DNA from 2 places in the [Enterobacter] lignolyticus SCF1 genome. Region 2 is predicted to be linked to the other one. Evidence: predicted binding sites of a transcription regulator. Region 2 holds the regulator's gene; the other holds the start of a gene.

Region 1 (4,428 bases), 150 kb from region 2:
ACTGGCTGAATCTCGCCTGAGCGAAGCCTACCGCATCACCGACAAGCAGGAGCGTTATGCTCAGGTTGACGTCATCAAATCCGAAACCATCGACACGCTGGTTGCGGAAGATGAAACCCTGGACGCTAATGAGCTGGGTGAAATCCTGCACGCTATCGAGAAAAACGTCGTTCGTAGCCGCGTACTGGCAGGCGAGCCGCGCATCGATGGCCGCGAAAAAGACATGATCCGTGGTCTGGACGTTCGTACCGGCGTGCTGCCGCGTACTCACGGCTCCGCACTGTTCACCCGTGGTGAAACGCAGGCGCTGGTTACCGCGACGCTGGGTACCGCCCGTGACGCGCAGATCATCGATGAAATCATGGGTGAGCGTACTGACACCTTCCTGTTCCACTACAACTTCCCTCCGTACTCTGTCGGCGAAACCGGCATGGTCGGTTCACCGAAGCGTCGTGAAATCGGTCACGGTCGTCTGGCGAAGCGCGGCGTTCTGGCCGTTATGCCGACGATGGAACAGTTCCCGTACACCGTTCGCGTGGTGTCTGAAATCACCGAATCCAACGGCTCTTCTTCCATGGCTTCCGTGTGCGGCGCGTCTCTGGCGCTGATGGACGCAGGCGTGCCGGTGAAATCCGCCGTTGCGGGTATCGCGATGGGTCTGGTGAAAGAAGGCGACAACTTCGTAGTGCTGTCCGATATCCTGGGCGATGAAGACCACCTGGGCGACATGGACTTCAAAGTTGCGGGTTCCCGCGACGGTATCTCTGCGCTGCAGATGGATATCAAAATTGAAGGCATCACCAAAGAGATCATGCAGGTTGCGCTGAACCAGGCTAAAGGCGCGCGTCTGCATATCCTGAGCGTGATGGAGCAGGCGATCAACGCACCGCGTGGCGATATCTCTGAATTCGCACCGCGTATTCACACCATCAAGATCAACCCGGACAAGATCAAAGACGTGATCGGCAAGGGTGGTTCTGTGATTCGTGCGCTGACCGAAGAGACCGGCACCACCATCGAAATCGAAGACGACGGTACTGTGAAGATCGCAGCGACCGACGGCGACAAAGCGAAACACGCTATCCGCCGTATCGAAGAGATCACCGCAGAGATCGAAGTGGGCCGCATCTACAACGGTAAAGTCACCCGTATCGTAGACTTCGGCGCCTTCGTCGCTATCGGCGGCGGCAAGGAAGGTCTGGTACACATTTCTCAGATTGCCGACAAGCGCGTTGAGAAAGTGACCGACTACCTGCAGATGAATCAGGAAGTACCGGTTAAGGTTCTGGAAGTCGATCGTCAGGGCCGTATCCGTCTGAGCATTAAAGAAGCGACCGAGCAGTCTCAGCCAGCAGTCGCGCCGGAAGCTCCGGTAGCAGAACAAGGCGAGTAAGGTTGCCATTTGCCCTCCGCGTTTGCGGAGGGCGTATTCCGGGCAGGACGCTTGTTTGCAGCCGGGGAACAGGACGTTCATCCAATTGTTGTCTTCGGGAGTGGGAAATGAAGCCTTTTTTGCGCTGGTGTTTCGTTGCGACAGCACTCACGCTGGCAGGATGCAGCAACTCTGCCTGGCGTAAGAGCGAAGTCCTCGCGGTGCCATTGCAACCGACTTTGCAGCAAGAAGTGATTCTGGCACGCATGGAACAAATTCTTGCCAGTCGGGCTTTAACCGATGACGAACGCGCGCAGCTTTTATATGAGCGCGGAGTGTTGTATGATAGTCTCGGTCTGAGAGCTTTAGCGCGCAATGATTTCTCGCAAGCTTTAGCAATCCGACCGGATATGCCGGAAGTATTCAATTACTTAGGCATTTATTTAACGCAGGCAGGCAATTATGATGCTGCCTATGAAGCGTTTGATTCTGTACTTGAGCTTGATCCAACTTACAATTACGCGTACTTAAACCGCGGCATCGCGCTGTATTACGGTGGCCGTGCTAAGTTAGCGCAAGATGATCTGCTGGCGTTTTATCAAGACGATCCCAACGATCCTTTCCGGAGCCTATGGCTTTACATCGCTGAGCGGAAGCTCGACGAAAAGCAGGCGTTAGTCGCTCTCAAACAGCGCTACGAAAAATCCGATAAAGAGCAATGGGGATGGAACATTGTCGAGTTCTACCTCGGCGACATTAGCGAAGCAACGCTGATGGATCGCCTGAAGGCTGACGCAACGGATAACACCTCGCTCGCTGAACATCTCAGTGAAACCAACTTCTATTTAGGTAAGTACTACCTAAGTCTGGGGGATAAGGACAGCGCTGCGGCACTGTTCAAACTGGCGGTCGCCAACAACGTTCATAACTTTGTTGAGCACCGATACGCATTGTTGGAATTAGCGCTCTTGGGCCAGGAGCAAGACGACCTGGCAGAATCGGACCAGCAATAGCTGACGAACAACTCAGCCCGTAATCTTTTTTTGATTGCCATCACCTTCGCGGGTGAGGGCTTTATTGTTCGTTAATTCAACTAATTTGAGCCGGTTCACACTTTTCAATGAAAATTGCCCTTAGTTTTCACGATGAGTTATGTAGACTGGCCGCCATTGATTTTGAGGCACACGTACTACATGGCTGAATTCGAAACCACTTTTGCAGATCTGGGCCTGAAGGCTCCTATCCTTGAAGCCCTTAACGATCTGGGTTACGAAAAACCATCGCCGATCCAGGCGGAATGTATCCCGCACCTGTTGGGTGGCCGCGATGTTCTGGGTATGGCCCAGACCGGTAGCGGTAAAACTGCAGCGTTTTCTCTGCCGCTGCTTAACAATCTCGATCCTGAACTGAAAGCACCCCAGATTCTGGTGCTGGCACCGACCCGCGAACTGGCGGTCCAGGTTGCTGAAGCGATGACGGATTTCTCTAAACATATGCGCGGCGTAAACGTGGTAGCCCTGTACGGCGGCCAGCGTTATGACGTGCAGTTACGCGCCCTGCGTCAGGGGCCGCAGATCGTCGTCGGTACGCCGGGCCGTCTGCTGGACCACCTGAAACGTGGCACCCTGGACCTCTCTCGTCTGAGCGGTCTGGTACTGGATGAAGCTGACGAAATGCTGCGCATGGGCTTCATCGAAGACGTTGAAACTATCATGGCGGAGATCCCGGACGGTCACCAGACCGCGCTGTTCTCCGCAACCATGCCGGAAGCGATTCGCCGCATTACCCGCCGCTTTATGAAAGAGCCGCAGGAAGTGCGCATCCAGTCCAGCGTGACCACGCGTCCTGACATCAGCCAGAGCTACTGGACCGTCTGGGGCATGCGTAAAAACGAAGCGCTGGTGCGTTTCCTGGAAGCGGAAGATTTTGACGCGGCCATCATTTTCGTGCGCACCAAAAACGCGACGCTGGAAGTGGCGGAAGCCCTGGAGCGTAACGGCTACAACAGCGCGGCGCTGAACGGCGACATGAACCAGGCGCTGCGTGAGCAGACTCTGGAGCGTCTGAAAGACGGTCGTCTGGACATCCTGATCGCAACCGACGTTGCGGCGCGTGGTCTGGACGTTGAGCGCATCAGCCTCGTGGTTAACTACGATATTCCGATGGATACCGAGTCCTACGTTCACCGTATCGGTCGTACCGGCCGCGCCGGTCGTGCCGGTCGCGCGCTGCTGTTCGTGGAAAACCGCGAACGCCGCCTGCTGCGCAACATCGAACGCCTGATGAAGCTGACCATTCCGGAAGTTGAGCTGCCAAACGCAGAGCTGCTGGGCAAACGCCGTCTGGAAAAATTCGCCGCTAAAGTTCAGCAGCAGCTGGAAAGCAGCGACCTGGATCAGTACCGCAACCTGCTGACGAAGCTGCAGCCGGAAAGCGCTGAAGGCGAGCTGGATATGGAAACGCTGGCCGCCGCGCTGCTGAAAATGGCGCAGGGCGAACGTCCGCTGATCCTGCCGCCGGATGCGCCGATGCGTCCTAAGCGTGAGTTCCGTGACCGTGACGATCGTTTCGAGCGTCGTGGCGACCGTAACGACCGCGGCCCGCGCGGCGATCGTCCGGAGCGTGGCGGTGAAGATCGTCCGCGTCGCGAGCGTCGTGACGTTGGCGAAATGGAGCTGTACCGTATTGAAGTGGGCCGTGATGACGGCGTTGAAGTTCGTCATATCGTTGGCGCGATTGCTAACGAAGGCGACATCAGCAGCCGCTACATCGGTAACATCAAGCTTTTCGGCACCCACTCCACCATCGAGCTGCCGAAAGGCATGCCGGGCGAGGTTCTGCAGCACTTTACCCGTACCCGCATCCTGAACAAGCCGATGAACATGCAGCTGCTCGGCGATGCGCAGCCGCGCACTGACCGCGGCGGTGAGCGTCGTGGCGGTGCTCGCAATGGCGAAAGCCGTGGTTTCGGCGGTGAGCGTCGTGAAGGCGGTCGTGGCGATGGTCGTCGCTTCTCCGGCGAACGTCGTGAAGGCCATCGCGGTCAGCGTCGTGAC
Region 2 (4,428 bases):
CTGCAGGTGCTGCTCCATGGTGCTTAACGGACCATGGGACAGCATTTCAGGCGACTCCATGATGTTGGCATCGTTACTGCCGCCGGGCTCGTCATACTCAAGGCGCTGCTGGCAGCGCTGCAGAGCGATTTCGCACGACTGCAGGTAGCGCTCGGCCAGATCCGGCGTCAGCATATTATGCTCGCGCGCCAGCGTGGTCATGGCGTTGATATGTTCGACGATAAACTGGCTGTGGGTCACCCACAGCTTCATATCCGCCAGATAGTGCGAATTGAAGCCGGGCTCCTGCATGGCCTGGTTGAGCGAGTTAAACAGCGCGTTGTGAGCCTGATTGACCCGCATACGCTGGTAGGCGAGCGTCGGCGCCTGCGGGTCATCGCTCAGGATCAGACGCATCGCGTCCTGGTCGGCCTCCAGCGCGTCGTGGGCGTTTTTGCGCAGCAGGCCGCTCTGCCACTGCGGCCAGAGCCAGACCATCCCGCCAAGCGCTATCAGACAGCCTATTACCGTATCGATAAAGCGGGCGACGATAAACTGCTCGCCGTTGAGGGTCAGCAGCTGCAGCGTGTACACCGCCGTGACGGTAAAACCGACCATCGCCCAACCGTAGTTTTTCCGAATCGTCAGGTAGCTGATGAGCGTAATGAGCAGCATCGCCGCCAGAGTGTAGCCTTCCGGCACGTGGAAATGCAGAGCCCCGGCGGCGATAACCAGTCCGACCAGCGTTCCCGCCGCCCGGTGAAAGATTCTGACCCGGGTCGCGCTATAGCCGTTTTGCGTCACAAACAGCACCGTCATCATTATCCAGTACGGCTTCGGCAGATGCAGCGCCACCCCCATCAGGCTGGCGACGCTCAGCATCACGCTGATGCGCGCGGCGTTGCGAAAGGCCGGTGATTTAAGCGACAGATAGCTTCTGAGCGCAGGGATCAGCGGCAGGCGACGCTCTTTATCCGCCATAAGATTGCGCGGGTACAGCGGCCGCTGGAGGCGCAAAACGCGCGCGATCCGGCTGAAGTGCCAGGCGCAGAACTGCCCGACCGGGTTATCCGGATGCTGGCGGGCGATTTTTTCCAGCGCGCCTATTTGTTTGTCCATTGAAAAGCGCTGCGGGAAGCGGTGGTAGAGGATATCGTCAGCCATTACCCGCAGGCGCGCGGCGACCGTCTGCGCGTTCCAGCGGATCACCGCTTCGGCGTGGCTGCGTTCGACCAGCTTCTGCACCTCTTCCGGCAGGTGCAGGCTGACGGAGATATGCTCCTGCAGATCCATCGCCATCTGAAAAGCGCGCAGCAGGCGCTTATATTCGCTGTTCTTATTGGCCGCGAGCATGTGCAGCTGCTGGTAGCACTGGGTGATCAGGTCAACCGCCTTTTGCTGGCGGTTCAGCAGCGGCGGCAGCGCGGTCGACGGGTCGGTATGCTGGGTCAGCAGGCTGTATTTGGCTTCGCAGTAGTCGGCAAGCTGGCGGTAGAGCAGGCTGAGGGATTCTCTTAGCGGCTGCTCGCGCCACAGGGTGAACCAGAACCAGTTAAATACGCCGTACCAGAGGGTGCCGCAGGCGTAGATCAACAGCGGCTCCCACACCGGCATATTGCCCGCAAGGCTGAGCGTAAAGATGGCGGCGATGAGCGAGGCCGGGAGCAGGCGCGCGTGCAGGCTGCTGAGCTCGGCGGTGACGCCGAGCGTCATGGCAAGCCCGGTGAGGATCAGCGGCAAAGGAACGTCCTGCGCCAGCAGCAGCTGTACCGCCAGGCTGCAGCCGGCAAACAGCGAGCCGCCGATAATCAGGCGCTTGAAAAAGCGCTTATGGGGCGTGTCGAGGCCGGCGACGTTGCAGCAGGCGGGGACCAGGGAAAACAGCAGACCGTAGTTCAGGTAGCCCAGGAACAGGCCGACGGCAACCGGCAGGCAGAGCACCAGCGTCTGCCGCAATGCGTAGTTAACTTCGGGGTGATAAATCAGTCGGCGCCACATGAGTATAAAGACAAAAACGGCGTGTTGCGGGGGCAATACGCCGTGTGGTGGACTTAGCGGGTACCGTAAACCACGATGGTTTTACCGTGGGCGGAGATCAGGTTCTGATCTTCGAGCATTTTCAGGATACGGCCTACCGTTTCGCGAGAACAGCCCACGATTTGACCAATTTCCTGACGGGTGATTTTGATCTGCATACCGTCCGGGTGCGTCATGGCGTCCGGCTGTTTCGCCAGGTTCAGCAGGGTTTGCGCGATACGACCCGTAACGTCCAGGAAGGCGAGGTTGCCGACTTTTTCAGAGGTCACCTGCAGGCGACGAGCCATCTGAGAAGAGAGGCGCATCAGAATATCCGGGTTAACCTGGATCAGCTGACGGAATTTTTTGTATGAAATTTCAGCCACTTCACATGCAGTTTTAGCACGTACCCAGGCACTACGCTCTTGACCTTCTTCAAACAGGCCTAATTCACCGATGAAATCGCCCTGGTTCAGGTAAGAGAGGATCATCTCTTTCCCTTCTTCATCCTTGATGAGTACTGCAACGGAGCCTTTCACGATGTAATACAGCGTTTCTGCTTTTTCACCCTGGTGAATCAGCGTGCTCTTCGATGGGTACTTATGAATGTGGCAATGAGACAAGAACCATTCAAGAGTCGGGTCTGTTTGCGGTTTGCCAAGCACCATGCGCGGTTATCCTCTGTTATAAGCTTTCTCCAGCGGCAGCAATGAGATTGCCACTGGCTTTGCAATCGTATCCTTCCCTGTACCTGGGAAGTCGGCTGTCGGATTTTGATGCAGCCTGTAATTGAGATGTCCTCTGCATACATGCAGTACTTCAATGTATTACTGTAGCATCCCGACTGTTTTAGCATAGCTTTCGCCGCATGTCTCCTGGTGTCTCGCTTCAGCATGACGCAGGTCGCCTTCCGTTGCGAGAAATGTTATGTACGCGTAATCTGTCAGAAAAAATGCAACCAGGAGTTAACGAATATGCAAGCGCGAGTGAAGTGGGTCGAAGGTTTAACCTTTCTGGGTGAGTCAGCTTCCGGCCACCAGATCCTGATGGATGGCAACTCCGGTGATAAAGCGCCAAGCCCGATGGAAGTCGTGCTGATGGCGGCAGGCGGCTGTAGCGCTATTGACGTGGTGTCGATTCTGCAAAAAGGGCGCAACGACGTGACCGACTGCGAAGTGAAGCTGACTTCCGAGCGCCGCGAAGAGGCGCCGCGCCTGTTTACCCACATCAACCTGCACTTCATCGTGACAGGCAAAGCGCTTAAGGATGCGGCCGTATCGCGCGCGGTGGATCTTTCGGCGGAAAAATACTGCTCGGTGGCGTTAATGCTGGAGAAAGCGGTGAATATCACGCATTCATACGAAGTGATTGAGGCGTAATGGAGGGGGCATCGTGCGCGTTGATGCCCTCATCCTGACCCTCTCCTGACCGGGAGAGGGACTATGATCAGGCGATCCGCTTCCCTTCCATCAGCCGCTGCACCAGCGGCGTCATGATAAGCTCCATTGCCAGCCCCATCTTGCCGCCCGGCACCACCAGCGTATTCATATGTGAAATGAATGAGCCCTGCAGCATGGCCAGCAGCCATGGGAAGTCAATGTCTTCCAGATTGCGGAAATGAATCACCACGAAGCTCTCATCCAGCGAGGGGATGCCTTTGGCGGCGAACGGGTTCGAGGTATCGACCGTCGGCACGCGCTGGAAGTTGATATGGGTGCGCGAAAACTGCGGCGTGATAAAGTTGATGTAGTCTTCCATTGAGCGCACTACCGAATCCATCACCGCTTCGCGGGAGTGGCCGCGCTCGCTGGTATCGCGAATGAGCTTTTGGATCCACTCCAGGTTGACGATGGGCACCACGCCGACCAGCAGGTCCACATGGCGCGCCACATCGTGCTGCGGCGTCACGACGCCGCCGTGCAGCCCTTCGTAGAACAGCACGTCGGTAGGCTCCGGCAGCGGTTGCCAGGGGGTAAAGGTTCCCGGCACCTGGTCCCAGGGTACCGCTTCATCGTAGGTGTGCAGGTATTTGCGCGACTGGCCGCTCCCCGTTTGCCCGTAGGTGGTAAAGGTCTGCTCCAGCAGGCCAAAATCATTAGCATCCGGACCGAAGTAGCTGATATGACGGCCTAAATCGCGCGCCTTACGGATGGCCATGTCCATCTCCGGACGGGTGTAGCGGTGAAAGCTGTCGCCTTCCACTTCCGCCGCGCGGAGGTTCAGTTGGGCAAAGATTTTACGAAAGGCGAGGCTGGTTGTGGTGGTTCCTGCGCCGCTGGAGCCGGTTACGGCGATCACCGGATGTTTGGCTGACATGTCGAACAACTCCCTGAATAAGCAATTGTTTTAGTATAGTCAGCCGCGAAACTGGGTGCGGGGCATAATATTGACCGTCTCGTGCAGTTCTGACCACACCAGTACGGCTTCCCCGCG

Evidence for each region. The regulator CRP, encoded in region 2, controls carbon source genes, mostly activating them, when cyclic AMP is high. The targets are predictions, from matches to a motif close to ATGTGANNNNNNTCACAT.
Region 1: a site for CRP is predicted at 2,469-2,486, ahead of yrbN (protein YrbN). Genes of this name have one in related genera too.

The regions. Positions count from the first base shown of each region.
Region 1 covers NC_014618.1:554,286-558,713, forward strand. Annotated here, with positions in the region: gene pnp (polyribonucleotide nucleotidyltransferase) at 1-1,393, shown strand, start outside; gene nlpI (lipoprotein NlpI) at 1,501-2,385, shown strand; gene yrbN (protein YrbN) at 2,493-2,573, shown strand; gene ENTCL_RS02705 (DEAD/DEAH family ATP-dependent RNA helicase) at 2,566-4,428, shown strand, end outside.
Region 2 covers NC_014618.1:403,957-408,384, forward strand. Annotated here, with positions in the region: gene ENTCL_RS01845 (YccS/YhfK family putative transporter) at 1-1,977, opposite strand, end outside; gene crp (cAMP-activated global transcriptional regulator CRP) at 2,031-2,663, opposite strand; gene ENTCL_RS01855 (OsmC family protein) at 2,970-3,374, shown strand; gene ENTCL_RS01860 (phosphoribulokinase) at 3,442-4,311, opposite strand; gene ENTCL_RS01865 (YheU family protein) at 4,351-4,428, opposite strand, start outside.